4 regions of the Paenibacillus riograndensis SBR5 genome follow, and region 1 is predicted to be linked to each of the others. Evidence: predicted binding sites of a transcription regulator. Region 1 holds the regulator's gene; each other region holds the start of a gene.
The links. The regulator Rex, encoded in region 1, represses fermentation and respiration genes when NADH is low (regulators of the CRP and FNR family bind a similar motif). The targets are predictions, from matches to a motif close to TTGTGAAATATTTCACAA.

Region 1 (7,448 bases):
TCAAAAGTGCTGTCGGAAGTTTTCAGTCCGCGCACAATCTCAACGAGATCCACCTTCGCTACCGGATGTATGAAATGCATGCCGATGACGCGTTCCGGGTACATTGTAGAACTGGCAAGCTCAGTCAAGCTGAGTGTAGACGTGTTGCTGGCCAGAATAATGTGGCTCGGACACACCTGATCGAGCTGATTGAATACCTTTTGCTTCGCTTCCAGGTCTTCGGTGATGGTCTCAATCACCATATCACAAGAGCTGAGTTCTGCGAAATGTGTCACTTTTTGAATGCGGCTGAGAATAAGCTTCTTTTCGGCTTGGGTAATTGCCCACTTCTCCAGCTGCTTGTCGAGACTTGTCTCGATCATTGCATAAGAATAGTCCAGTCTTTCAGCGGTTTTCTCCACCAGCATTACATCCAGGCCCTTGGCTGCCAGCATTTCAGCAATCCCTTGACCCATTGTGCCACCACCGATGACACCAATTTTCTTAAAATTCATCTAAAAGTCTCCATCCTTTCAGGTATCTATACTTTTGTATTGTACCTTGTCTGTCGTAAAAAATAAGTAGCCCGACATATAATAATATCTTAGCATGTCTGAAAAGTAAAAAAAAATAACCGGCATAAAGAATTATGCCGGTAAAAGGACACTGTCACGAAATTGACAACGAAATTGCTCTCCGGAGAGAACTTCTTCTTTCATTAAAATGTCAAGAGAGTAATCAAATACATTCCGCTGCTTGCCGAGCAGCTCATGCGTACGTACCATTAACTCGTCCAGAATTTTACTGTTTTCCTTCATTAATTCTTCTGTGGTAACCATTTGCAGATTCGCGATGCCCAGAGAGGTTAGCCCTGACTTCATCATCGTCTCCACAATATTGAGCGCCTGGTCAAAGTCCCCTCGTGATCCTGTGCTTCGGCCGCCGTAATACATTTCTTCCGCCACAGCGCCGCCCAGGGCAATCATAATCTGATTTTCCAGGTAATCCTTAGTGTACAGATACTGTTCGGTCTGCGGATTATGCCGCACGTAGCCTAGCGCTTGTCCACGGGGTGTAAGCGTAACTTGGCTAACGCTTCCCGGACGCAGCAGCTCGGCCATAATGGCATGTCCCAGCTCATGGATAGCTACCCGCTTCTTCTCTTCGTGGTTGGTTTCCCGGTCCGTCTTCTCGCCCATCATGACCTTGTCGATTGCGAGCGAGAGATGGCGCTGCTCCACTTGGGTCAGGTTCTCGCGCATCATGTAGATCGCCGCTTCGTTCATCACGCTCTCAAGCTGGGCGCCAGAGAAGCCATAAGCCTCTTCCGCGATCTTATCCAGGTCGACCTCTTCATGCAGCGGCTTGTTCTGGGCATGCAGATCGAGGATGGACCGGCGGCCCTTCTTGTCCGGCATGTCTACCTGGATATGACGGTCAAAGCGGCCGGGGCGCAGCAGCGCCGAATCCAGCATCTCCTTGCGGTTCGTTGCCGCAACCAGCAGGATGCGCGGCGTATCATTGTTGTAAATCCCGTCCATCTCCGTCAGCAGCTGATTGAGCGTCTGGTCATATTCACGCTGCTGTCCGCCTTCGCGTTTGCCGCCGATGACGTCAATTTCATCGATAAAAATAATCGCGCTTTGTTTATTTTCCTTGAGGGCACGCGCACGCGCATCTTTGAACAGATCGCGGACACGTCCGGCGCCGACACCCACATACATCTCAACGAACTCGCTGCCTGATGCGGCTACGAATACGGAGTTGGTATAATGGGCTGCCGCTTTGGCCATCAGGGTCTTCCCGGTTCCCGGAGGGCCTGTAAGCAGAATCCCCTTCAGCGGGCGGATGCCGAACTTGCTGATTTCTTCGTGGCGGATCAGGAAATCCAGCGCTTCGCGCAGCTCCTGCTTGGCATTGTCCTGTCCTCCGATTTCTTCAAAGGTCAGCTTCGACGGGCCGTTCTTTTTACGTTTTTTGTCTCCTCCGGCATTGACGGTCAGCCCCCCGCGCAGATGGGCAATGAGCAGAAGTGCGCCAACCATGCCTGCGGCGATGATCACGGGGAAAATATTAATCCCGACAAAAGCCATAAATATCACCAGCACAGGAACAAATCCGATTAATACCTCTTTCCAGAACTTAGGCATTATTCCACACTCCCATCGTTGCCGCAGCACGTGGCAAAATCATAAATTTGCTTTTCTTACCGTCGCTCAGGCTCACATATACGTTATTGTCATCAATTTCAGTTGCTGCAGTTACACTGCTGTATTTGGAATTCTGGGCTTTCAGTTCATCCAGCTTCGCAGGAATTAATGTATATTTACGGCTCTCCATGGCTTCAGCAACCGAGAACATCGCCTGGTCCCAATATTCATCCAGCAGTTCGCTGGAATGCTGCTCCACATCCAGTTTCAATGTACGGCCGTCAATCGCCGATCTGCCTTCAGTATTTACATACTGCACCAGCTCGCGCAATTTAGTGCCCGGCTGCAAATCAAGTTTCAAAGTGACCTCATTGCGTTTAATAGAGATATGGGAGTCATTCACTCCCTCATAAGCAGAGACAATTTTTTGCAGCGGCTCCTGCACCACGAACTCCCGGTAGGAATACCAGCCGCCAAACAAAAGCGCAGCCGACAGCAGAGACGTTAGCAGTACTGGCATAAGACGTAGTTTCAAGAAACGTCCTCCTCTCAATGATAAGAAAAATGTGAAAAAATATAATAAATTTTATTAAATAGCGTGCCTAATGCTCTTCCGAGACTAGCATGCTCTTAAGCATGCCGTAGTACAAATAGTAGTATATCACAGGTGTATATACGAATTCGAAGAAAAGTGTGAATATATTTAAAATTTTCAGTACTAATTTTTGGGCAAAATGACAGCCCGTTTCCCCTTATATCGACAGCAACGACCGCAACGATTAGCGCTGCGGCCGTTTTGGCGATGCTTAAGATATTCCCATCTTTATCACCAGATGCTGCTGGTTCTGCCTCAAAGATATATACCCGCAGATATATTCGACTCTCTACTGAATACGCTAATTTCCTAAATGTTAAAAAAGCAGGCAGACAAATACTTGTCCACCCGCTCAATATGGGTCGTGCGCTTATTATTTTTTCGGCAGGCTGTAGCCGTCCCCAATCGCATTTCCGTCCGCAAAACGGTAAAACTTGTAATAATAGCGTCCCTCCAGCTTATAAAACAGCTGCCACACATATTCTCCGTTGTACACACCCGGCAGCAGGCGCTTAATGGTGCTCCCTGGTAAGTCTGAGGCAATGATGGAACGGATCTTCTGCTCCGACATGCCTTTGGCCACTTCTTCAGCGTATACACCATTGTCTCCCCCTGCAGGCTTGCCGTCCCGTGTAAAGCGGACCCAGACCATCAGCTCCGTCCCGGCTGCGTTACGGCCTGTCATTACCCAGTAAATCGAATTTTCATCCCAGACGGACTTCTGGGCCCGGGTCACCTCTGTCAGTCCTGCTCTGGCTTCAGCAATCTCTGTGGCTGCGCTGCGTTCGCTCCACTGGTCTTTCATCACATAAGCATAGAACTGGCTTAGTCCGAACAGAAGGAGAAGAACCAGGAGTATCCCCAGCAGAAGCCATTTTCTTCTTTTCTTCAAAGTACAGCTCCCTTTCTTTCAAAATGCCTCACCGATCATGTTCATTTACCGCTTCAGCAGGCCCTCAAAGGTCTCCTGCGCCTTGCGGCGGATTTGTTCCTCATCCAGCGTCAGGCACTGCCCATGCTTCACAACCTGCTTGCCGTCCACCCAGACATGCGCAACATCCTTGGCGCTTGCCGAGTAAACGGCATGGGACAAGAGATCCGTATGCGGCAGGAAATGCGGCTGGTCGATATCCAGGGCAATGAAATCCGCCTTCATTCCCGGAGCAAGCCGTCCGACTCCTTCCAGAAAAATCGACTGTGCGCCGTATTCAGTCGCCATCAGCAGCGCTTCCTGTGCCGGAACCGCCGTCGGGTCACCGCTCACGCCTTTGTGGATCAAGGCGGCAAGGCGCATCTCCTCAAACATGTCGAGATTATTATTGCTCGCCGCGCCATCGGTGCCAAGCGATACCGTGACTCCTGCACGCAGCAGCTCAGGAACCCGGGCTACTCCGCTCGCCAGCTTCAGATTACTGCCCGGGTTATGGGATACCCCTACATGGTAACGGGCCAGAATCTCAATCTCTTCATCGTTCAAATGAACACCATGAGCGACCAGGGACGGGCGGGTGAACATTCCCAGCTTCTCCAGATGCGCCACCGGACGCAAACCGTAATCGGCCGCATTCTGCTCGACTTCCCGCCGGGTTTCCGACATGTGGGTATGCATAGGCAGGTCCAGATCATGGGCGGCTTGCACAAACTTCACAAAAAACTCCGGCGGACAGGTGTACGGGGCATGCGGTGAAATCATCGTTGTGATTCTTCCGTCCGCTTTTCCGTGCCAGTTCCGCGCAAAAGCAACCGCTTCCGCCAGCTTATGGTTCTGCACGTCCTCCGGACAGAGCCCGATCACCCCGCGCATCAGCACGGCACGGATGCCTGATTGCTCGGTAACCTCGGCCACACGGTCCATGTGGTCATACATATCCAGGAAGGTGGTTGTGCCGCCTTTCAGCATTTCCAGCACAGACAAGGCGGTGCCCCAATAGACATCGTCTCCGGTGAATTTTTCTTCCATAGGCCACATTTTTTCCTGCAGCCAATTCTGCAGCACCATATCATCCCCGTAGCCGCGCAGCAGGGACATCGCCGTATGGCCATGGGTATTGACCAGACCCGGCATGAACAGCAGACGGCTGCCGTCAATGGTCTGAGTACCTTCTTCTATGACAGGCTTGACTTCTCCTATGTATGTGATGAGATCCTTTTCTATAGTCATATAACCGCTAAGGACAGGCTGCGCCGTTCCCGGCACCAGGAAACGCCCATTTACAATTACAGTTTTATTGCTGCTCATCTTCCGCCTCGTCCTTTCCATCATGCAAATAATAAGCCAAGCTCTGCAAATCAGTAGTAAAATCAGCGGCATGAATCCGGATGTTGGCAGGCGTTTTCAAAATCACCGGTGCAAAATTGAGGATTGCCTCGATGCCTGAATCCACCAGGATATCTGCAACGTTCTGCGCTTCGCTGTCCGGTACAGTGATAATGCCGATGCGGATGCCCTGCTCGCGGATTGTGCTCCCCAGCTCTTCCATAGGCTGAACCGTCAGCGAGTTGATTTTCTGCCCGATCTTGGGGGGATAGGAATCAAAGACCGCGGTGATTTTCATCGTGTCCTTCAAATAGGCATTGTAATTGGATAAAGCGTGTCCAAGATTACCTGCACCCACGAGTGCCACATTGATCTGCTGGTCAAGCTTCAGGATATGGCGGATTTTCTCAATCAGATACGATACATCGTAACCGATGCCTTTTCTGCCGAAATCGCCGAAATAGGCCAAATCCTTGCGGATTTGCGCCGGATTCAGATCCAGCTTCTGTCCCAGCTCCTGCGAAGACACGGTGGAGATTTCACGCTTCTGGAGATCGTTCAGGAAACGCAGGTACACAGGCAGCCTGCGCACCACGGCCTCTGATATTTTATCCGATTTCATATTTTCTCCTCCTAAAAGTATTGTTAGCGTAACCTTAAATTTAAAGAGCTGCAGCTAATTAGTAATCATTCCCGGCGCCCCTTCAAAACAGAAGGCGCCTAAGGAATGATTCTCTGTACAACATCCATGAACAAACTAGCCAGCCTGCGGTGCTCTTACAACGGCATTTCTGCCGTTATTTCTGGACTAGCCGACCTTCAACGCTCCAACAACGGCATTTCTGCCGTTATTTCTGGACTAGCCCCTGCGGCGCACACCTTCTCCGCAACAGAAAAAATCATAATTTCTAAATAATTAAATTTGAACGTATAGTGGAATCAGGACACACTGCCGTCTTCAAGCCATTCGGCGATACGCGGGACCATCTGATCGGTGAGCATATGCTCCATTTTGGGTCCAGGGAGTGAGTACAGGAAGTACTTTCCATAATAAGATTCGATAACCCTGGTATCATATACAATAACAATTCCCCGGTCCTGTGCAGTGCGAACCAGTCTGCCGAAGCCCTGCTTGAACCGGATGACCGCCTGGGGAACCGACAGCTTCATAAACGGGTTCTTTTTCTGCGCCTGCAGCAGCTCAGCCTTCGCCTCAGCAAGCGGATGGTTAGGCGGTTGAAACGGCAGCCTGACAATAGCCAGACAGGTCAGCGCCTCACCGGGAATATCTACCCCTTCCCAGAAACTGCTTGTCCCGAGCAGCACGGAGGCGGCACTGTCCTGAAAACGCCGGATCAGCTTGCTGCGGCTTCCGCCCTCTACACCCTGACCCAGAACAGCGATGTCCTGGGAGGCAAGCGCCTCCTTCAGAGGATCATAGACCTGGCGCAGCATTTTATAAGATGTGAACAGCACCAGCATCCGGCCCTGGGTCGCCACTGCAGCCTCCGCCAGCGAATGCACCAGCTTATCGACAAACCGGGCATCGCCCACACTGCCTTTGACACTGGGAAAATCGCGCGGAATAACGAGAAGCGCCTGTTCGCGATACTTAAACGGCGACGGCAGCAGCGCTGTCATCAGACGCCCCTGTTCTGCGGACTCGCCCAGGCCGAGATTGTCTATCATGAACTGAAAGGATTTATCCACGGACAATGTGGCCGAGGTCAGGACAATGCTTTTCTTTTTATCGAAAAACAGATCCTTGAGCTGGGCACTGACATCCACCGGAACAGCATACAGCTGCAGCGATTTCCCGCGGTAATTCCCGCTGCCCTCCATCCAGTAGACAATATTCTCGTCGTTCAGGTTCATAAAAAACCGTACCTGCTCGCGGATCGAAGCCAAATCCTTGAAAAGCCCGCCGATATCCGTCACCAGACTGTCCGAGGACGACTGGCTCTCCGATTCGCGCATTTCGCTGAGCATCTTGTCGCCCCTGCGGATAATTTCGCTCAGGCTCAGGTTCAGGGTGTTCTCCAGTGCGGTGATTTCTTCCCAGCCCTTGGGCTGAGCACCCGGCAGAAGACGCGTAACCAGCTGTCCCGCTTCTCCTGCTGCGGCATCGCTGCGCTCAGGCAGCAAGGCAAACAGCTTGTCGCTAAGCGCATCCCAAGATTCCCTAACCGTAAGCAGATCCGGGTAGATTCTGTCGATCACCCCGCTCCATTCAGCCGCCTGTTCGTTGCCTGAAGACTGCAGGGTCTGGCGCAGAACGGGCAGCTGTCCGCTTTTGCTGTCCTTATAGAGGCGTGTAAGCGTATGGGCTACCGTGAAGTATTTCATCTGCATGCCCAGATGCTTGCCGGCAATATCCTCCAGATGATGGGCTTCATCAATAACAAGGTGCTCATACGCCGGAAGCAGCTGATGACCGGCCTTGACGTCTGCGAACAGCTTGGAGTGA
Region 2 (7,448 bases), 220 kb from region 1:
ACAGTACCATGACGGCAGCTCCTATGACAGGGAGGGCATTGATTATGTAATGCTGTACATCAAACCGGACCTGTTCGCTGAGATTCTCGGGGGTCAGGAATTGCGCTTCACCTCCCCTATTGTCTACGATGCTGATTTAGCTTCCTGCATCCTAAGCTTGAACCAATCGATCCGCAACGGCACAGATGAGGCTTGGTCCAGTGAGCTGTTGTTCAGGCTGGGAGGCCTTTTGTCGGAAACGGAGATCGCCGCACCGAGGAGGAAGAACAATGCTTTTGTGCAAAAAGCGAAAGAAATGATGAACTCCCACATAGATCAAGTGCTGAAGCTCGATGACCTGTGTCAAGAATTTGGCCTGTCCAAATATCAGTTTATCCGTGAGTTCAAAAGCCATGCCGGCATCTCCCCTTATCAATTTTTTCTGAACTGCAAGGTGGAGCGTGCCAAACAGGCTATTGAACGTTCAAGAGATATCTATGCAGCTGTGGCGGATTACGGCTTTGCCGATCTGACCCATCTCAACCGTCATTTCAAAAGCATGTTCGGAATCACGGCTTATGAATATATGTCGCAGCTTAGTTAGCCCTCTTGTTACCCGGCTACCCAAGCCCTACTTCCGTGGGTTTACAGGCATCAACTCACCTACTTCCGTGGGTTTACAGGCATCAACTCAATTTCTTCCGTACCACCATCCCATTCCACGTGCATGTTCACCACAGAATTCTGGTCGGCAATGGACCCGTTCCCCCCGGAGGAACCGAGATTATATATAGGGGATGGCGACTGGGCATCAGACAGAGTCCCACTCCCGTTATGACCGCCTTCTGTAGTATACTTATATTTCATTTCACCTGAGGGGCCAGGCTCTTTGCCAATATATTTCAAAAACAATCGTGTGACATGGTTATCATTGTCATTCTTCAGTTGATACACATAATAGGCGGACGCCCAGTTATCGGTATGCCCTTTATATTCATAAATAAAATTCAGATCCTTGATACTCTTGATACTTGTAATATCCTGCTTCTCGATCCCGTCATAAATAGAGGCCTTACCACTGCAGCCACTGATCCACAATGCAGTGCACAAGAGCAGAAGGCCAATGATCCGCTTCATATTCATCACCGCTCCTTAAGGATTAAGTCCGTTAAGTGTACCATATTATGGATAGGGAGATACAGAAAAAAAGCCTGCAGATTTGAACCCTAAGCGGGTACGGTCTACAGGCATTTTTTTATGAAGATAAAATGATAGCTGTTGTTCAGAACCAGGATTATTTAACGGCTGTTTCGCCGGTTACTTTACCTTCGAGGACAGCACTTGTTTTCAGATCATCGCTCTTAAAGTAGAGGTTGCCGTCGATTGTTGCGGTTTTGTCGAGCGTAAAGCCTTTGGCTTCTACATAAACGTCACCTTTGATTGTTCCGCCCTGCACTTTGAAGTTTTCACTCTGAACAGTCACCTTAGGGGCAGTCAGTGTGTAGCTGGCAGTGATTTTGTGATCTGCATCCTGAGCATACAGAGCCAGTTTGCGGTAGATGGCATTCTCTGCTTTGCCTTTGTCATGGAATTCTCCGGCAACAACCACATCGGTGTCTACAGTCAGATCATTCAGAATCGCTACAATCCAGTTGCCTTCAGCACTTACTGCTTTGGTAAAAGCATCCGCTTGGTTTACGATGGACGCTGTGCTTTGTGCATCTGTAGTTTCAGCCGCCGCACTTGCAGACGGAGCTGCGCTTGCCGCTTCATTGGCTTTATCATTATTATTTCCACAACCCGACAGCAACGCTGCCGCCACACCTGCAACAATCAATCCTTTTACTAGCTTCACAACAATTCCCCCTGTTTTTTGGTATATTCATATTATATATTAAAATTTTAATAATAACAACGTGATAAATTTCACAAATTTGTGTCTATCATTTTTTTATTATGCAAATTCAATATATTTGGCAGTGAAGTCGCTTTTATGCAAAATTATGTAATTGTAGTCAGCGAATGATCCTATTCATCTAAACGGAACACTTATCTCAGGTTAAGCCATTTCATCCACCCGGACACATTTCAGGTTTCTGGTCTTCAGCTGGTTCAGTACTTCCTCCAGAGCCTGGAGCATATAATGAGGAGCATTTCCGTCCGCCCCCAGCGTATCTCCGCTGTCATGCAGCACAATAATAGACCCGTCCCGGATACGGTTCAACAGTGTTGAGCGCAGGGAGGTCTGACATTTCTTCCGGCTCCAGTCATGTGCCATCAGCGACCACAGCACAATCCGGTACTGCTTCAGGCGAAAGAAGTCGAACATATTGATCAATCCCCAAGGCGGACGGTAATAATCAGGCCGGGTTCCGATGATTGACTCCACAATATCTGCAGTCCGCTTCAGATGCCCCCTACGGATGGTGCCGGGCAGCATGAGCCAGTTGGAGGTATGTATATAATTATGAATGCCAATTTGATGGCCTTCCCGGTCCATTCTCTTGATCAGCTCAGGATACCGTTCCGCTTGCGAACCAAGTACGAAAAATGTGGCTTTTACTTTATGCTGTGCCAGAAGATCCAGCAATCTGGGGGTGTATTCCGGATGCGGCCCATCATCAAAGGTGAAAGCCACCTCCTTGGGAGACGTCCCCCGGCGCATGACGCCATACCCCGCCAGCCGTGTTAAAAGACTGGGGAGTAACATGTATAAGATAAAGATGCTGATGATTCCAATAGTCAGGTGTGAGAGCATAGTTCCTCCTTATAGCGGATATGTATTTATCCCGGCAGCTTCTGTCCGGGGGAAAAACGGTCTTTCAGCGAAGCGCGCGAATGGATCAGCAGCATCGGGACGAGTTGATCGGTGCGTTGGCCGATTCTGTTCTTCCCCTCCGGGTGCAATGCTGACAACAGCAGGCGGAGATAGATCGTGGTCATCCGTCTGAACAATCCCGGCTGCATCGCCTGCTGCTCAAAGCCCAGACCATGCGTGATTCCCCGGTGCAGCAGCGTAATCCCCATGAGCGCCTTGACCTGCTTGAACTCTGACTGCGATTCGAAGGCTTCATTGATCTGGCGCATGGATTGCCGCAGCATTCTTGCCGTGCGCAGTGCAGCCCGGTCCGAACCTTCGGACTTTATCAGCTTCAGAATACTTCCGTTATCAAGGTGCAGCTCTCCTACCCATTCCCCGTCATGAATCACTGTAGAGTCCTGGCATATGATAGCCTTCCCTCTGTGTTTTTTGAGCATTACGCTGCAAATCCCAAAACGGGAGGTACCGGCTCCGCGAAAATGTGAGCCCAGCGCAAACACCTTTTCCCAGGCCATCCAGAGGGACTGCACCATACTTTTACCAATTTTTAGTTCCACTTCATTCATCCTTCCTCTAACAACTAATGTAATTCACTTTTAATATTTACCTCTCCTCTGTTTGACGCTTACGGATGATTATTCACTGCCTGAAAATTAAAAAATGAAATTAAGCAATGCCTCCCCACCCCATCAATTCCACAAAATGATCTTCCAGCGAATGATTTTTTTTACTCAAGCTTTCCAGTTCCACATCCGCTTCTGTCAGGGCTTTATTCAGTTCAAGCTGCTGTACGGCATCGTAAATGCGGATCGTCCGGGGGTTCAGCATCTTGAAGTTGGTGAGGCCCAGCTTGTGCTCCAGCACATACAGCGCTTTGCCGCTCTCTCCGGTAATCAGCTCGATGTATGGCGTGTTCCGGCTGCGGATCACATCCATCGCCACTTCCTCCAGCAAAATTCCCTCAAAGATCACGCCGATGGTGTCGGCAACCTGTTCAACCTCCCCCAGAATGTGGCTGGAGATCAGCAGTGTCATTCCATATTCCCGGCTCAGCATGCGGAATACTTCACGCATTTCCTTGATGCCCATGGGGTCCAGCCCGTTGATCGGCTCATCCAGAATGAGCAGCTCCGGCTTGGTCATTAGCGCCCGGGCAATGCCCAGCCGCTGCTTCATCCCCAGGGAGAATTGCTTGACCGGCTTTTTGTCCACATCCTTCAGCTTGACCAGCTCCAGCGCTTCTTCCATGGCCTTCACATTGTAGTGCCCCATATACTCCCCGTGCAGCTGGAGATTTTCTCTCGCCGTCAGCTTGTCGTAGAACACCGGATTTTCAATAATACAGCCCATGCGCTTCAGCAATTCATAGGAATGGTCTGTCATGCTCACTCCAAAAAATTCGATAAACCCCTCTGTCGGCTTCACCAGATTGGTGATCATTTTCATTACCGTGGTTTTACCCGCCCCGTTCGGTCCCAGGAACCCGTAAATTTCGCCTTGCTTAATATTCATGTTCACGCCGCTAACAACCTCTTTGCCTTGATACTCCTTGGTTAGCTCCCATGTCCGCAATATGGTTGTCATTCCCGCTATCCCCTTTGGCTTCTTCGTTTGTCTTCCTGGCTCTTATTGTACACAGCAGAATTTTCTTTTTTATTACCTGAACCTTACATAATTCTTAAGCTGCAGACTGATGCCGTAGAGAGTTTCATCGATTCCATGCTTGAAGCCAAGATGAAGGAACGGAAGGACGCCTCCAGATTCCAGAGTCCATCATAGGGATTGGCTGGCTGCTGCCCACATTTTTTTACTTTGCCAAATTTCTAGAGTAAAGGGCTGGTGCAACCCAGCCCCTCCTCATCAAACCGTACGTGAGGTTTTCCCTCATACGGCTTTCCGATGTTCGTCATTCATGGGCATGCAGATTACAATAGCGTTTTTAGTCCATATTGGATGGTCAAATATTTAACTTCTGACCTGGACCTCATCCATCTCCCGCGTTGTCTCTTCTTCGCGTACCACCGGGTTAATCTTTGCAAAATATACCAATCCAGTTTCGCTAATCTCTTTTGGCTGTAGTTCGTGTAGTAATAATTTCTCCATCCTTGAATCTTTGGATTGAGCCATTCCACCTGTTCCGCCAACGTTCTTGAGCGCATGCTCGGAGGGGCTAATCTTTCTTTGACCACGCCTCGGATGCGCTCCTCTGCCTTTTTCGTTAGCCATTGCTGTGTGGTGTAATATACCTTCCCTTGGGAAGTTTCTGCTTTCGTTTTTCGATGGTGCATTCCTAAAAAGTCGAATCCTTCGTCTCCTGTCCACAGGCCTACAATGCGGGTTTTGGTCGGATGTAGAGTTAACTCCAGACGTTCCATGATTCTGCTTATGAGCTCATAGGCATGTTCGGCGTCCTTTTTCGTTTTACAGACTACGACGAAATCGTCTGCATACCTGGTCAGTTCCCCCAATCCACTTCCGTGTTTCTCCCATAGCCGGTCAAAGTAGTTCAAGTAGATATTCGCCAACAGCGGTGAGATGACGCCACCTTGTGGTGTCCCTAAATCGGAACGCCTCACGTTTCCTTCTTCCATAACTCCCGCCTGAAGCCATTTCCGTATTAACTTCAAGATTCTCCTGTCATTGATACGCATCTGTACCAGTTTCATGAGCTTCTCTTGATTAATGTTGTCGAAGTAACCTTGGATATCGACGTCGACTACCCAATTTCCTTTGCGGTTGCAGGCTTTCCGGATTCGTTCCAGCGCTCCTTTCGCACTTCGCTTCGGGCGAAATCCGAAGGATACTTCTTCGAAGTCTGCTTCGAAGATGGGCTCAATCACGAGTTTGGTTGCCATCTGTATGACTCGGTCGCGCACGGTGGGTATGCCCAGCGGCCTTGGCTTCCCGTCTTTCTTTGGGATATAGTGCCGCCGCACAGGCTGCGGATGGTAGCTGCCTTCTTTCAATTCTCGCTCACAGGTCTTAAGGAAGTTCGTTTCTCCTCGTTCCTCGATGTCTGCGAGCGTCACGGCATCTACTCCTGCTGCTCCCTTATTCGCTTTCACCCGTTTCCAGGCTTCACACAGCACATCCGGGCGGTAGACCTTGTCATACAGCGCATGAAATTTACGCTTCTTGTTCTCCTTGGCCGCATGACCTAGCTTTTCTTGGAGTTCTTGAACTTTTTCCTTTGGTGTCGTTAGCCCTTTGGCATTCACTCACTCGTACCTCCTCCAAAAGCATAAACAAAGCAGGGCTCCTTCCCTCCCTAAGGTTATGTTGTCCTTAGGTTCTTCGGTATTATGAGCCCCTCGGACTCCCTTCCCACAGACGGTTCATTTCATCTTTTGGACTTATAGAGCGTCTCTTTACGGGTTTCTAAAAAAAAAATTCCTCCCGTGTGGGGGAGGGTCTCCCCAGTTCACTGCGTCTTCTTTCCTTCCATGCCGATCCCCATACGCCGGAGGATTCTTCACTGCCGTTCCAAGTTCTCTGCAGCTTCCGTGGTCTTCACCCGTATAGGCGAGGCTCGACTTCCTCTCTCCCCCCTTGCGGGGCCTTTGTGACGACGCGGCAGGATTCACTTCATGTTACGGCCTAGCAGGTTGCTCGCCCTGTCTCTGACCGGACTTTTGTCGATGCGCTTCTACGCACAGATTTCGCCGTACGCAGGCATCCCAGCTACACGGGGGCTTGGCCCCTCCCGTGACCGGACTTTCACCGGCTAGAAGATACGTGCTTTCTGGGCACGCCCCATACAATAAAAAAACGCCTTGATCCTATGATCAAAGCGGGTACATGCAAAACAAGCCGTAATCTCAGAAGAAGCCGTTACAGCCCTGGAAACAAACGCAACGCATTCTCACCATAGATTTGACAACGCGCTTCATCCGTCAGCAGGTTAGTCCCCTCCAGACCGTCCGCTAAAGATTTGCAGGCATCAGCCGGGGTATACGGGTAGTCGCTGCCATACAAGAGATGGTCCGTCCCAATCAATTGCAGCAGATTATCCAGCTGTCTGGGCAGACAAGCGCCGGCTATGTCATAATAGAGTCCTTTTAGTGAGGTGTAGATATCCACCCCGGCATCCTCCGTGTGCTCACCGAATATCGAAGGCATCATATGCAGCGCCGGTGCAATCCGGTCGGCAAGTACCGGCAGGAACGCACCAGCATGCGGGATAATGAAAGTGATGTCGGGAAAGCGGCTAAAGGTCCCCGTGAAGATAAGGTTCATTACTGTGCGGGTCGTATCGAAGAAAAACTCCATCATCGGGGCAGGCAATCTTTCCAGAACATGCTCCGGGACGAGAGCGGGTCTATTGGGATGAAGTGCGACAATGGCTTTACGTGTGTTCAGCTCGGCAAAGATATCATGCAGGCAGGGATTGCCCAGATATACTCCCAGCGCATGGGTAGGCAGTGTAAAACCGTCAGCATGCAGCACATCCATAGCGTATTTAATCTCTACAATGGAATCGGAAATCTCCGGCACAGGCAATGAGGCCAGCAAGCCAAACTTCCCGGGATACTTCCGCACAAGCTCCGCACCGTCCTCGTTTACCCTACGGGCCAGTTCTCTGGCAGCTTCTCTGTCTCCCCAATGAATATGGGGAGAAGACAGAGACAATAGCGAGACCGCAATCCCC
Region 3 (7,448 bases), 310 kb from region 1:
TACCCTGTATTACATGGTGCTCTGCCTGGTGATCGGCTTCTGGGTGCCGATTGCCTTTGCCATCGCCATTTCCGAGCTGCGGAAATTCGGCGGCTTTGTCCGTGTGGCGGCTTATCTGCCGTTTGTACTGCCGGCTGTCGTGCTGTATGGCTTGTGGAGATGGCTGTACGATCCGGTCGGACCCATCAATGCGCTGCTCGGGACAATGGGGGCGGATCAAATCTCTTTTCTGACGGACAGCAGGTGGTCGATGATCTCGTTAGTTTTTATGGAAACCTGGCAGCAGTTTGGCTCGGGGATGCTCATTTATCTGGCGGCTGTGCTCAGTATTCCCCGCGATTGGTACGAAGCTGCTGAAATTGACGGTGCCGGGGTGTGGGCCCGTATCCGCCATATCACACTGCCCTCTTTGCGCAATCTGATTGTCCTGATGCTGATTCTGCAGATTATTGCCACCTCCCAGGGTTACCAGTCACAGCTTGCTTTGCTGGATGGAGGCCCGAATAATACCACGCTGACCTACGCGCTGCTGATTGTAAAGTATGCTTTTACCCGGCTGGATTACGGAACGGCGACGGCGCTTGGCATGCTGATGTTCATTGTTCTCGGCGGTTTGGGCATTGTGCAGTTCAAGCTGAACAAGGAGGACAACTAACATGAAGAGCGCAGACAGAGGCATTCTTTCCGAACATGATCTGAAAAAAACAAGCAACAAAATCGTTTACGGGATTATGGTGTTTTTCATCCTGGTCATGGTCTTTACCATGCTCTATCCGATCCTGATGACGATGTTCAACGGTCTCAAATCCAACACGGAGGTCAATTCCTTTCCGCCGCATTTTTTTCCGCAGGAGTGGCATTTCGGCAATTTGAAGGATGCGCTGAACTATATCGATCTGCTGGTGTTCCTCAGAAACACACTCTATATTTTCGTGGGGAATATGGCTGTGACTCTTATTGTACTTGGCCTTGCTTCCTTCAGCATTTCCCGGATGAACGTGCCTTACCGCAAGGTGTTTTATTTTTTCTTCCTGATGACTTTGTTTATCCCGGCGACCAGTTATATGATTCCGAACTTCGTCAATCTGAAGGAGCTTGGACTGCTGAACCAGTATGCGGCATTCTGGCTGCCGGCGGGAGCGAATACGTTTTACTTCCTGCTTTTGAAGAACTTTTTTGACGGAATCCATCCGGAGATTTTTGAAGCCGCACGGATTGACGGGGCCTCGGAGCCGCGCAGTTTTTTCTCGATAGCTGTGCCGCTGTCCATTCCCATTTTTGCCACACTGGCGATCTTTATTTTCTCAACTGCCTGGAATGACTGGTTCTGGCCGTCCCTTGTTATGCACAGTGAGGATAAATACACTCTCGCCACAGCGATCTATAAATATGTAATCGCCGTTAAGGCGCTCAACACCAATATCAAATTTGCCATTCTCTTTCTGGTTTCTCTGCCGCCGATTCTGGTGTTCCTGCTGTTCCAGAAATTTATTATGCGCGGTGTGGCTTTGTCGGCAGTGAAGGGGTAACACGGGGTGTGCGTTTGAACCACAGACCGTAAACCTGCACATGAAAGGAATATAAATGCACCTCGTGCGGACACGGGTTCTCTCTTAAGATAAATCTGTAAGCTAACTATGAATGGAAAAGGGGAGTTTCAATGCGTAAATTTTCCAGCGTCCTAGCCTGTCTCCTGGTGACAGGATCGTTGTTATCCGCGTGCAGCGGCAACAATAACAACAATAGCGCCAAGGGAACAGAGGGGGGAGAAGCATCACCGGCCGCCACGGACAAAGCGGCAGACAACAGTGCAGCCACCAATGCGCCGGCAGATGATATTAAAGACCGCAAGGTCACCATTAAGATCCATTATCCTACACCGGACCTGACGGAAGTGCGGGCGCAGGAAGATGATAAGATCAAGCGTTTCCAGGCAGAGTACCCGAATGTGGAGATTGTCAAAGACGACTGGCAGTACAACGTTAGTGAAATCGGTGTGAAAATGGCTGCCAATGAAGCCCCGACCTTCTTCAATACGTATGCCACGGAAGCGAAATTCCTCGTCGAAAAGGGCTGGGTGGCGGACATCACCGGTCTGTGGAACAAATATGAGTACAAGGACCAGATCAATCCCGTCCTGCAAAACCAGTTCATCATTGACGGCAAGGTGTATGGCATCACCCAAAAAGGTTATGTCACCACAACGATGCTTAATAAAAAAATGCTGGATGACAAAGGTGTAGCTGTTCCGCCCATGGACTGGACCTGGGAGGATATGCTGAACACCGCCAAAGGAGCGGCTGACGCCAAAAAAGGCATCTCCGGTATCGCCCCGATGGGCAAAGGCAATGAAGCGGGCTGGAACTGGACCAACTTCCTGTTCGAAGCCGGCGGGGAGATCCAGAAGGTTGACGGCGGCAAAGTGGTAGCAACCTTTAACTCCGAGGCAGGTGTGAAGGCGCTGGATTTCTATAAGAAGCTGAGATGGGAAGCCAATGCCATTCCTCAGGACTGGGCACTGGGCTGGGGCGACGCTGTAGGCGCGTTCCAGCAAGGACGCACAGCGATGGTCATGGCCGGTTCCGACGGTGTGATCGAGCAAGCCCTGAACCAGGGCGGCTTGAAACCGGAGGATGTGCTCACTTATCCAATGCCCGCTGCGGAAAAGGGCGGCAAGCACACGGGCGTACTCGGCGGCGACTATCTGGTCATCAACCCGAATGCCACCCCGGACGAGCAGGAGATGGCTTTCCGCTATATCACTTTTGACTACTTCTCCGACAAAGGGCTGGAAGCATTGGATGCGATTCTGCAGCAGCGCAAAGCGGACGGCAAATACTTCATCCCGCCGCTTCTGGACTACTATGCCGCCGATTCTGATTTTGGCAAGAAAACCAAAGCTATTTATGACAAGTACGATATTGTCTATCAATACAACCCGGATATTATGGGGCTGCTGGATGGCAAGCCGGAGGCGCAATACAACACACAGGATTACTATGCAACGATGTCCAATGTGATTCAGGAGCTTTTCTCCAAAAAAGGCACGGACTCCAAAGCCCAGCTTGACGCCGCAGCTAAAACCGTACAGGAAAAGTTCTTTGATACGATTAAGGTTGAGTAGTGCGGAGAAAGAGCAGTCCGTGAAGATAACCAAATAGTTGAGAAGAAGGCCGGGGAAATTTCCGGTCTTTTTCCATTTTAGACAGGGATTCGGGGACATCGCAGTGGGCGTGTATTCAAAGACGAAAAAGCTATTTGAAGGGGAAATATGTCAAGTGAAAAAATTCACGTTTGCAAAAAAGACAAAAATAACGGAGAAAACATACATAAAATGGAACATAATCCTGATTAAGAGCGAATGAAAGCGCTTTGAAAACAAATCAAAAAAAACTTTATACTTTGTGAAAGATTTCACTATACAACCCTGATGCGATGTGATAAGATGAATGTGTAGAGAAAAACAACCTAAAAATTGACAGGAGGACGAGGGAGATGGCAGTTAAGAACGAAGTCGCCGCCCAAGTGAAACAAACCACTGCTGAAGAGTATATTCAGACTTTGGTGGATAAAGCAAAGAAAGCTCAAGAAGCTTACATGCAGCTGGATCAAGAGCAGGTTAACACAATCGTTCATGCAATGGCTCTGGCAGGACTCGACAAGCACATGTACCTGGCAAAGCTCGCCGTAGAAGAAACAGGCCGCGGCGTTTATGAAGACAAAATCACGAAGAACATCTTCGCAACAGAATATATCTGGCACGGCATTAAGTATGACAAGACAGTAGGCGTAGTAGAAGACAATCAATATGACAGTTTCCAAAAAATTGCCGAACCGGTCGGAATCGTAATGGGTATCACACCGGTAACCAATCCAACATCCACCACGATGTTTAAGGCACTGATCGCCGCTAAGACACGTAATCCTATTATATTCGGTTTCCATCCATCTGCGCAAGAGTGTAGTGCCGCAGCAGCCAAAATTCTCCATGACGCAGCCGTAAAAGCCGGCGCTCCTGAGAACTGCATCCAGTGGATCGAGCTGCCTACGATGGACAAAACAAACGCGCTTATGAACAACCCGGACGTTGCGCTGATCCTGGCAACAGGCGGTTCGGCAATGGTTAAGGCAGCTTACAGCTGCGGTAAACCGGCTCTTGGCGTAGGCCCTGGTAACGTGCCTGCCTTCATTGAGAAGAGCGCCGATATCGATCAGGCCGTAACGGACATCATCCTTTCCAAAACATTCGACAATGGTATGATCTGCGCTTCCGAGCAGGCAGTTATCATTGAAGAAGCGATCTTCGACCAAGTGAAGAAGAAAATGATTGCCAACGGCTGCTACTTTGTAAATAAAGAAGAAGCTGCCAAACTGACAAGCGGCGCAATGAACGTGGAAAAATGCGCAGTAAACCCTGCAATTGTAGGTCAATCCGCAGTGAAAATCGCTGAAATGTGCGGAATTCAGGTTCCTGCCGGCACTAAGATTCTGGTAGCAGAGCTTGAAGGCGTAGGCACCAAATATCCGCTGTCCGCAGAAAAATTGAGCCCGGTTCTGGCTTGCTACAAAGTTAAAAATGCTGACCAGGGTATCGAACGTGCGGCACAGGTTGTTGAATTTGGCGGTATGGGCCACAGCTCGGCCATCCACTCCCATAACGAAGAAGTGATCATGAAGTTCTCGAACCGTCTGCAGACCGGACGTATTCTCGTCAACTCGCCTTCCACACATGGCGCAATCGGCGATATCTACAATACGAATATCCCTTCACTGACTCTGGGCTGCGGATCTTACGGCCGCAACTCTGTATCGCAGAACGTAACTGCTGTCAATCTGATCAACGTGAAAAGGGTGAACCGTCGTACCGTGAATATGCAATGGTTTAAAGTACCTGACAAGATCTACTTCGAAAAAGGTGCCACTCAGTACCTGGCCAAAATGCCTGATATCACACGCGTAGCTATTATCACTGACCCAATGATGGTTAAACTGGGTTATGTAGAAAGAGTTGAGCACTACCTGCGTCAACGCCAGACTCCAGTAGCGATCGAAGTGTTCTCGGAAGTTGAACCGGACCCGTCGACCACAACTGTAGAAAAAGGTACAGCTATGATGAACAGATTCCAGCCGGACTGCATCATCGCACTCGGCGGCGGTTCCCCAATGGATGCTGCCAAAGGCATGTGGCTGTTCTACGAACATCCGGACGCTGACTTTAACGGTCTGAAACAGAAGTTCATGGATATCCGCAAACGTGTATACAAATTCCCTAAGCTTGGAAACAAAGCGAAATTCGTAGCGATTCCAACTACTTCGGGTACCGGTTCTGAAGTAACATCTTTCGCGGTTATTACTGATAAAACTACTGCCAACAATACGAAATACCCATTGGCTGACTACGAGCTGACTCCAGACGTAGCGATCATCGATCCTGAGTTTGTATACAGCCTGCCAAAAACAGCTGTTGCCGATACAGGTATGGACGTTCTGACACATGCCATCGAAGCTTACGTTTCGGTTATGGCAAGCGACTATACGGATGGTCTGGCTATCAAAGCTATCCAACTGGTATTCCAATACCTTGAAAAATCGGCACTGCAAGGCGACAAGCTTGCCCGCGAAAAAATGCACAACGCATCTACGCTGGCTGGTATGGCTTTTGCCAACGCATTCCTGGGCATCAACCACAGCTTGGCGCACAAATGGGGCGGACAGTACCACACTGCCCATGGCCGTACCAATGCCATTCTGATGCCGCATGTCATCCGCTACAACGCTAAGAAACCTACGAAGTTCGCTTCGTTCCCTAAATATTCGCACTTTGTAGCTGACGAACGTTATGCCGAAATCGCCCGCATTCTGGGATTGCCTGCCCGCACCACTGAAGAAGGCGTAACAAGCCTGATCAACGCTATCCGCGACATGAACAAAAAACTCGGCATCGAAGAGTCGTTCCAGGCACTTGGTTTCGATCCTAAGGATTTCGAATCCCGTGTAGATTATCTGGCTGACCGTGCATTTGAAGACCAATGTACAACTGCCAACCCTAAACTCCCGCTGGTTTCCGAACTTGCTGATGTATACCGCAATGCTTTCTACGGCAGATTCGACAACTAATTAACGGTTGTATGGGAAAAAGTATGGTTAAAGGTTAATATGGGACTGGATGGAAGTGACAAATATCACCGAAATAGTGATATTTGTCACAGTTCTTTTTCAGAAAATAAACTAAAATGTTTATATAAACAACGGTCCCGGATTTGAAGATATAATTGTGAATTTTATAACAATGAGATCTTTTATGGGATCACGAGACACGGGATTAACCTTCAAGCCCGCGATCTCTACAAATATAATAAATATAAATGGAGGGATTTAGCATGTCGGTGATTGAAAAAGATGTACAAGAAGTTAAGGCTGGATGGCGCGGTTTTGTAAAAGGAAAATGGTCCAGAAAAGTAAATGTGAATGATTTTATCGAAAAGAACATCAAACCTTATCTTGGCAAGGAAGACTTCCTTGCAGGTCCTACTAAAAACACTACTGAACTTTGGAAGATTATTTCCGAAATGACCAAGCAGGAAATTGCTAATGGCGGTGTACTGGATGTGGATGTTAACACAGTATCCACGATCGTATCCCACCAACCTGGCTACATTGACAAAGACAAGGAACAAATTGTCGGCGTTCAGACTGATGCGCCTTTCAAACGTTCCATTCAACCGTTTGGCGGAATCAAGATGATGATCGATGCCACTAAAGCTTATGGCTTCGAACTTCCGCAAGGCATTGTTGACATGTTCACGAACATCCGCAAAACGCATAACCAAGGCGTATTTGATGCATATACTTCTGAAATGAGAGCTGTCCGTAAAGCCGGTATCATCACAGGTCTTCCAGATGCTTATGGCCGCGGCCGTATCATCGGTGACTACCGTCGCGTAGCTCTTTACGGCGTTGACTTCCTGATCCAAGAAAAGAAACAAGATCTTGCGAATCTTGAAGTGGATTCCATGACCGATAGCGTTATCCGTCTTCGTGAAGAACTTTCCGAACAGATTCGTGCACTCGGCGAACTGAAACAAATGGCTCAAATGCATGGAATGGATATCTCCAAGCCTGCTAACAACGCTAAGGAAGCTTTCCAGTGGGTATACTTCGGTTACCTCGCAGCTATTAAGGAACAGAACGGTGCGGCAATGTCCCTTGGACGTGTATCCTCTTTCCTTGATATCTATGTAGAACGTGACCTTGCAGAAGGTACTTTGACTGAAGAACAAGCACAAGAACTGGCTGACCACTTCATCATGAAACTGCGTATCGTCAAGTTCCTGCGTACTCCTGACTATAACGAATTGTTCAGTGGAGACCCTACATGGGTTACTGAATCCATCGGCGGTATGTCTGTAGACGGAACAACACGCGTTACCAAGAACAGCTTCCGTTTC
Region 4 (7,448 bases), 580 kb from region 1:
ATTCAATAACGAAATCGGCACATTCCAGATCGCTTTTGCCTTCAATCTGGAGGCCGATAGCCTTGGCAATGCTTCTGAACTTCTCCGGCACATGCTTCGCATTTTCTTCTTCCACATAAGGCAGCAGCATCGCATTGCATACACCATGCGGCAGATCATATACGCCGCCAAGCTGGTGCGCCATCGCATGCACATAACCTAGCCCGGCATTATTGAAAGCCAGACCGCCGAGGAAAATGGCATACACCATTTGCTCCCGGGCTTCAATATCATGGCCGTTCTTTACCGTCCGGGCCAGATTGGCGAAGATCAGCTCTACCGCAGCAAGCGCGGTAGCATCGGTTACCGGATAGGCTCCAGGAGTAACCAGGGCTTCGATGGCATGGGTCAGCGCATCCATTCCGGTTGCCGCCGTTAGTGCGGCCGGTTTGTCGATCATTAGCTCCGGATCATTGACCGAAATGGTGGCGATGCTGTTTTTATCAACCATAACCATCTTCACTTTGCGTTCTTCATCTGTGATGACGTAGTTGATGGTGACTTCGGCAGAGGTGCCTGCGGTAGTATTGACCGCTACAATCGGCAGGGATTTGTTTTTGGATTTGTGCACACCTTCATAGTCTTTGATATGCCCGCCGTTGGTGGCGATAATTCCGATGGCCTTTGCCGTATCCTGCGGCGAGCCGCCGCCGATAGAGATCAGATAATCACAGCCCTGCGCATTCAGGAAAGCTAAGCCGTCATGGACATTTTTACACGTAGGGTTCGGTTTGACTTCATCATAGAGGGCATATTGGATTCCCGCTTCATCCAGTACTGCCAGCAGTTTGCCCGCGATGCCGCTCTTGACCAGAAATTTGTCGGTGACCACAAGCGCCTTCTTCAGCTTCAATTCCTGAATGTAAGGACCAATTTCCTTCAGACAGCCTTTTCCCATAATGTTGGTGGACGGAACATAATAGACATGAGTACTCATTGATTGACCAGCCTCCCAGGCAATTTGTTAAAGCGGTTAATGTTCTTCTTCGCAAGCTGGAAGCTCTATGCGGCTGCGGCACCTCAGGCTGGCCACTGAGTACAAAACAGCCGACCGGCACTGGCACCCCTCAAAAAGGTATCGCTTACAAACAAAGCATTAACATCATCATCGTATTCCCATAAATCTTTGTTGTCAACAAATAAAATATAAATAATGTTGTTTTTATTTGTTTAATGTCCGTTTCACAAAGAAACATCTATGTATTCCCTGTGATTTTCACATATTTTCTTGCAAAACACAGATATTTAAGTCTATAGTTATTCCATACAGCTCCGGAAAGGTGATACATATGCTTGCAGCCGAACGACGCAAAAAAATCATAGATCTTGTGCATCAGGACAAAAGGGTGCTCGTCTCCGATCTCAGCCGGATGTTCGAGGTAACCGAAGAAACGATCCGGCGGGATCTGGAAAAGCTGGAGAAGGACGGCATTCTAAGCCGGACTTACGGCGGGGCGATGCTGAACAGGCATACCAATGAGGATTTGCCCTTTGTGACGCGCAATGCGCTTAACACTGATATGAAACGCAATATTGCGCTTAAGGCGCTGGATCTGATTAACGATGGAGATACCCTGATGGTGGACCCCAGCTCTACTGCCTTCGAGTTTCTAAAGCTGCTGGGCAACAAAAACAATCTGACTGTAATCACAAATTCCATTAATATTCTGCATGAGTTCGCCAGCTCAGGTATGAATATCATATCCTCCGGCGGTTCGCTGCGCCACCGTTCGCTGTCACTGGTCGGGCCGGTCGCCCATGATACCATCCGGCGCTACAACGTGGACACCGCAGTCATCAGCTGCAAAGGCATTGATATGGAGCGGGGAGTTACGGATTCCAACGAGCCGGAATGCGAGCTGAAAAAGTACATGCTGCGCCAGGCCCAGAAGGTTGTGCTTCTCGCCGACCATACCAAATTCGACAAAACAGCGTTCACCAGGCTGGTGGAGCTTAGCAGCATTGACGTGCTCATTACGGACCGCCGGCCTGCGGAATCCTGGCTGACACGGCTGGCTGAAGAAAATATCGAGGTATTGTACTAAAAAGACCGCCCGGTCCCTGCCGTTTGCTGTGCAGGGAACCGGGCGGTCTTGCATATGGTGCTACACCGCTCCGCCTTTGGAGAGCATGATATTTAAAATCGCAGTATCGGTATCCGCCAGCCCTTCCTGAACCAGCCGCTCCATGTTGCGGATCGTATCTTCAACCTCTTCGAAAATAACACCATCCTTCGTGGTTGGAGCAATGTTGTTCATCGCCAGTGTGGCTGCCTGGATGGCCGCATTGGTGGAGGTGGAAATTTTCAGCGCACAGGTTGATTTCGCGCCGTCACAGATCATGCCCGACAAGGAAGCTATTGTATTCTGTATTCCATGCTTGATCTGCGCCAGGCTGCCCCCCATAAGATAAATAATCCCGCTGTTCGCCCCCACTCCGCCCGCAATCCCCGAACCGCATAGCGGCGAGAGCCGCCCGATGTAATGCTTAATGTGGACTGTGACCAGATTGCTCAGCGCGAGCGCCCGTGCCAGCTTCTCCTCGTCCTTGCCCAAAAGCTCTGCCAGTGCAATCACTGGCAGCGTGCAGGCGATGCCCTGATTCCCGCTGCCGGCCGTTGTCATCACCGGCATGGCGCTGCCGTCCATCCGCGCATCAGAGGCCGCTGCCGTCGCGGCAATGATCCGGCTGGCCACATCATTGCCGAACAAATTCACCGCCGATTGCTGGCTCATCTTTTTGCCGACCTGCAGGCCATAATTGCCCCGCAATCCCTCATCGGATATGGCCTTGTTCATCCGGGCACCTTCCAGAAGAAAGCTGAGATCCCCGAAAGGAACCGTATGGATAAACTCAAAGATCCGGTCAACAGAACCGGCATAGCCGGAATCCGCCCGCCCCGGCTTGCCGCAGTCTGCTTTGGATTTTGGCGGAGTGATCTTCTCCCCGTCCAGTGCCAGAAACTCTATATGGGTATGCTCTCCGGCAATAATGGCTGTCGCCAGATGATTCCGGGAATACACCTTAGCTTCGATATACAGTTTCTCGGGAGTGTCCTTCAGCTCTACTTCCAAAAGCCCCCGGTCCAGCAGCGAATTCGCCTGCTTCAATTCTGCCGGTGTCAGGTTAGACAAGATTTCGAGCTCTTTATGGGAACGGCCCACTACCGCACCGAGTGCCGCCGCAATGGGGAGTCCGGTCTGCCCTGTGCCGGGTATGCCCACCCCCATAGCATTTTTAATGATATTGCCGCTGAGCTGGAGCCGGATGGATGTGATTTCTTCCTCAAGAAGCTCTGCCGCCAAGGAAACAGCATAGGCAACTGCAATCGGTTCAGTACACCCTTCCGCCGGAACTACTTCCTTATGCAAAATTTCCAATAAGCTCAACATATAAATTCTCCTACTCTCTATTTTCTCTGGTTCTCTCTGACCCAGAAGTTTGTTTCTATATAATATATCAGCGGCAAGCTCCAGGGAACCCCTTATCTTATCCGGCAGCCAGCATTGTGAGAAGTGAAATTGACAGACTTTGGAAAACGTGTTGTAGTAGGAATGTACAGGATAGTAATTTTTAACATTTTAAGTTATTTTTACTGGTCTTAAATTTTACATATTCGGAGGATAACCATGGAACAGCATTCGGAGCAGCATGGAAGCATCATCCGCTACCGCAGCGGCCAGCTAAGCCGGGAAGAGGATTCGATTGTGGCAGAGCAACCGGTAACCATCAAAATCAACGGCGAAGAATTCGTTACCCTGGTCTGCACACCAGAGTATATCGAGGATATGGTTGTCGGGTATTTGGCATCGGAGGGTATTATCCGGGGAATGCAGGATATCCGGCAGCTGTGGACACAGGAAGAAGAAGGCTTTGTGCATGTAACTACAGACCGCTGGAATCCGCTCCACCGCCAGCTTTTTGCCAAACGTTATGTCACCTCCTGCTGCGGGTCCAGCCGCCACGGGTTCGTCTATGTCAATGATGCACGGACCGCCAAAAGTATAACAGGAGTTCATACCCTGCTTACTTTCGATGATTGCTTCCGCCTCATGGATGAGGTGCTTAGCGGCGCTGAGCTGTTCCACCGGACTGGAGGCGTACACTGTGCCGCCCTCTGTAATCCGGAAGGGATCGTGCTCTCCCGCAGTGATATTGGACGCCACAATGCGCTGGACAAAATTTACGGGCACTGCCTGAGGACAGGCATCGATCCCGGCAATCAGATCATCGCCTTCAGCGGCCGCATTTCCTCGGAGATTCTGCTCAAGGCGGCTAAAATCGGGTGTGAGATCATTTTATCCAAATCTGCTCCTACGGGCCTGGCTGTTGAACTGGCAGAGCAGCTGGGGATCACCGCGGTAGGCTTCATCCGGCAAAATTCCTGCAATGTGTATTCACATCCCGAGCGGATCAGCGACCTGGGGCCACTGGAAATGAAACGATAAAACAAGCAATTTCAAGCATAAAGCTCACTGTTCTGTAAATTTACTTTTGTTACAATATTTACAAGTCATGTTCAACCTTTATGTGACTATGTCGGACAGCCGAGGGAGGGATGCGCAACGTACCCGATATTGGAACAATTAGCGTCTGGCGGATCAGTGAGCCAGCAGAATTTGGCGGATCTGATCAGCCATCTTGAAGGAGCTCTCCGAAGGCGGCTGTATGATCTGGCCCATAAGGCAAGAATCACAGCCTACGGCACCGCCGTTTACTTGCGCGGACTTATCGAATTCTCAAATATCTGCAAACAAAACTGCCTGTACTGCGGCCTGCGCTCCGGGAATAGAACCTTAAGCCGTTACCGGCTGCAGCCGGAAGAGATTCTCGATTGCTGCCGGGAGGGCTACACCTTGGGCTACCGTACGTTTGTGCTGCAGAGCGGTGAAGACGACTGGTATACCACGGACAAGCTGGTGCAGTTGATCACATCGGTCAAACAGCAGTTCCCGGATGCCGCGCTGACACTGTCGGTCGGTGAGCGGGATGATGAAAGTTATACAAGGCTATACGCGGCGGGTGCAGACCGTTTTTTGCTGCGTCATGAAACCGCCTCTGCCTCTCTGTACCGTGCACTCCATCCTACAATGGAGTATGCGGACCGCCGGGACCGCCTGCGCGCCCTGCAGCGGATCGGCTATCAGGTGGGAGCGGGATTCATGGTCGGACTGCCCGGGCAGTCCGCTGCCGATTTGGCGGACGATCTGCTGTATCTGCAGGAGCTGCAGCCGGATATGATCGGCATCGGCCCTTTTTTGCCGCACCGGGACACTCCGCTGAGGGACGAGCAGCCGGGAACGGTAGAGAACACACTCGACATGATTGCCTTGGCCCGGCTGATGGTGCCGGATGCCCTGATTCCGGCGACTACTGCGATGGGCACCGCCCATCCGAACGGACGGGAGCGGGCGCTGCAGGCTGGAGCGAATGTCCTGATGCCCAACCTCTCCCCTATGTCTGTACGGGCCAAATATATGCTCTACAATAACAAAATCTGTACGGGCGACGAATCCGCCCAGTGCAGATTCTGTCTGGAGCAGCGGGTGAAATCCGCCGGTTTCCATGTGGATATGGGACGCGGCGACAGCTTAAAGCATCTCTCCCGCTCTCTCCAGGAACATTGAAGTCCTGATCATAAAGATAAACCAGAAAGAAGTGGATATGAGTGAGCAAAGTGAGTGAACGCCGGCCAGCGGATTTTATTCAAGACGAGGAAATTATGGAGGCCTTGCGGTATGGCTCGGAAGCAGCAGCCGATCCGCAGATCATAGCCGCCATCCTGGAAAAAGCAAAAGCCTGCAAAGGCCTAAGCTCCCGGGAAGCGGCCGTGCTGCTCCATGTAGAGGACAAGGAAACGCTGGAGCAGCTGTATCAGGTATCGCGGAGCATCAAGGAGCAGATTTACGGCAACCGGATCGTCCTGTTTGCACCGCTGTATGTCAGCAACTATTGTGTTAATAATTGTGTCTACTGCGGATACAAGCATTCCAACTCGGAGTTTGCGCGCAGCCGCCTGAACGCAGCTGAAATTGCCGAAGAGGTCAAGGTGCTGCAGGCTCTCGGGCATAAAAGACTGGTGCTGGAGGCCGGTGAAGACCCCCGCAACTGCTCTATCGACTATATTATCGATTGCATCCGGACGATCTATGACACCAAGCTGGACAATGGCAGCATCCGGCGGATCAACGTCAACATTGCTGCAACGACGGAAGAAGATTACCGGAGGCTTGCGGCAGCCGGAATCGGCACCTATATCCTTTTCCAGGAGACATACCACCGGCCCAGCTATCGGAATTTCCATCCCGAAGGGCCCAAACATGATTACGACTGGCACACAACGGCTATGGACCGTGCCATGGCCGCTGGCATTGACGATGTCGGCATCGGGGTTCTGTATGGCCTCTACGACCATAAATACGATACTATTGCCATGCTGAAGCATGCGGAGCATCTGGAGCAGGCGTTCGGCTGCGGCCCGCATACGATCTCTGTCCCCCGCCTGCGTGCAGCCGAAAACGTGAATCTGGACAATTACCCCCATCTGGTCAGCGATGCGGATTTTGCCAGAATTGTTGCGGTGCTGAGAATGGCTGTGCCCTATACCGGAATGATCCTGTCCACCCGCGAGGATTCTGAATTTCGCGATCAGATCATCAGACTCGGCATCTCGCAGATCAGCGCGGGTTCAGCGACTGGTGTCGGTGCCTATAGTGTCAATAAGAACAAGGAGGATACTCCGCAGTTCACCGTCGGCGACCACCGCTCGCCTATGGAAATCATCAAAAGCCTGTGCAAGGACGGGTATGTGCCCAGCTACTGCACAGCCTGCTACAGGGAAGGCCGCACCGGCGACCGCTTTATGCAGCTGGCCAAATCGGGCCAGATTCACAATGTCTGCCAGCCCAACTCGCTGATGACCTTCCAGGAGTACCTGCTGGATTATGCGGATGAGGAAATGCGGGCCATCGGTGAGCAGACGATCCGCGAGAACCTGGAGCGCATCCCGCGGGAAGGCGTAAGAAAAGCTACCCGGGAGCAGCTGCAGCGGATTCATGCGGGGGAGAGGGATTTGCGGTTCTAGCGTGAATGTGCCGGGTAGAGAGCTGACCCCGGGGCTATTATGCTAAAAAAAGCAGAGTATTCCACCGGGACTGGCTTATAAAAATTAATTTGCAAATGTAGGCGGATATTTTCATCGATAACGGAATTGAACACTGCTGCGCAGCCCTTCAAGGGGCGGCGCAGCTTTTTGAGCTGGGATTGCCTTAAATCGGCCGAAATGATCATTCTATTGCACTTTGTACATTAGAAGGACAATAAGCATAAGTAACCCTAACCAGGCCCAGGCCCATTCGTACCTTTCAGGTGAACCCGCTATAATTACCTCTCCTAATTCCAATTTGTAA

Region 2: PRIO_RS20935 (polymer-forming cytoskeletal protein) is a predicted target of Rex. The motif match lies at 1,894-1,911, and genes of this name have one in related genera.
Region 3: pflB (formate C-acetyltransferase) is a predicted target of Rex. The motif match lies at 6,273-6,290, and genes of this name have one in related genera.
Region 4: hydE ([FeFe] hydrogenase H-cluster radical SAM maturase HydE) is a predicted target of Rex. The motif match lies at 4,534-4,551, and genes of this name have one in related genera.

What each region holds. Positions count from the first base shown of each region.
Region 1 covers NZ_LN831776.1:5,153,004-5,160,451, forward strand. The annotation lists gene PRIO_RS21815 (3-hydroxyacyl-CoA dehydrogenase family protein) at 1-494, opposite strand, end outside; gene PRIO_RS21820 (AAA family ATPase) at 627-2,129, opposite strand; gene PRIO_RS21825 (hypothetical protein) at 2,122-2,664, opposite strand; gene PRIO_RS21830 (cell wall elongation regulator TseB-like domain-containing protein) at 3,098-3,616, opposite strand; gene PRIO_RS21835 (amidohydrolase) at 3,662-4,963, opposite strand; gene PRIO_RS21840 (redox-sensing transcriptional repressor Rex) at 4,950-5,603, opposite strand; gene dinG (ATP-dependent DNA helicase DinG) at 5,921-7,448, opposite strand, start outside.
Region 2 covers NZ_LN831776.1:4,928,029-4,935,476, forward strand. The annotation lists gene PRIO_RS20925 (AraC family transcriptional regulator) at 1-583, shown strand, start outside; gene PRIO_RS20930 (hypothetical protein) at 643-1,116, opposite strand; gene PRIO_RS20935 (polymer-forming cytoskeletal protein) at 1,274-1,834, opposite strand; gene PRIO_RS20940 (polysaccharide deacetylase family protein) at 2,039-2,737, opposite strand; gene PRIO_RS20945 (YkoP family protein) at 2,764-3,333, opposite strand; gene PRIO_RS20950 (ABC transporter ATP-binding protein) at 3,467-4,384, opposite strand; gene ltrA (group II intron reverse transcriptase/maturase) at 4,726-6,018, opposite strand; gene PRIO_RS20960 (amidohydrolase family protein) at 6,632-7,448, opposite strand, start outside.
Region 3 covers NZ_LN831776.1:5,462,449-5,469,896, reverse strand. The annotation lists gene PRIO_RS23280 (carbohydrate ABC transporter permease) at 1-655, shown strand, start outside; gene PRIO_RS23275 (carbohydrate ABC transporter permease) at 657-1,529, shown strand; gene PRIO_RS23270 (ABC transporter substrate-binding protein) at 1,661-3,124, shown strand; gene adhE (bifunctional acetaldehyde-CoA/alcohol dehydrogenase) at 3,496-6,117, shown strand; gene pflB (formate C-acetyltransferase) at 6,381-7,448, shown strand, end outside.
Region 4 covers NZ_LN831776.1:4,570,705-4,578,152, forward strand. The annotation lists gene PRIO_RS19290 (iron-containing alcohol dehydrogenase) at 1-976, opposite strand, end outside; gene PRIO_RS19295 (DeoR/GlpR family DNA-binding transcription regulator) at 1,329-2,084, shown strand; gene PRIO_RS19300 (L-cysteine desulfidase family protein) at 2,145-3,431, opposite strand; gene fdhD (formate dehydrogenase accessory sulfurtransferase FdhD) at 3,669-4,487, shown strand; gene hydE ([FeFe] hydrogenase H-cluster radical SAM maturase HydE) at 4,614-5,666, shown strand; gene hydG ([FeFe] hydrogenase H-cluster radical SAM maturase HydG) at 5,708-7,123, shown strand.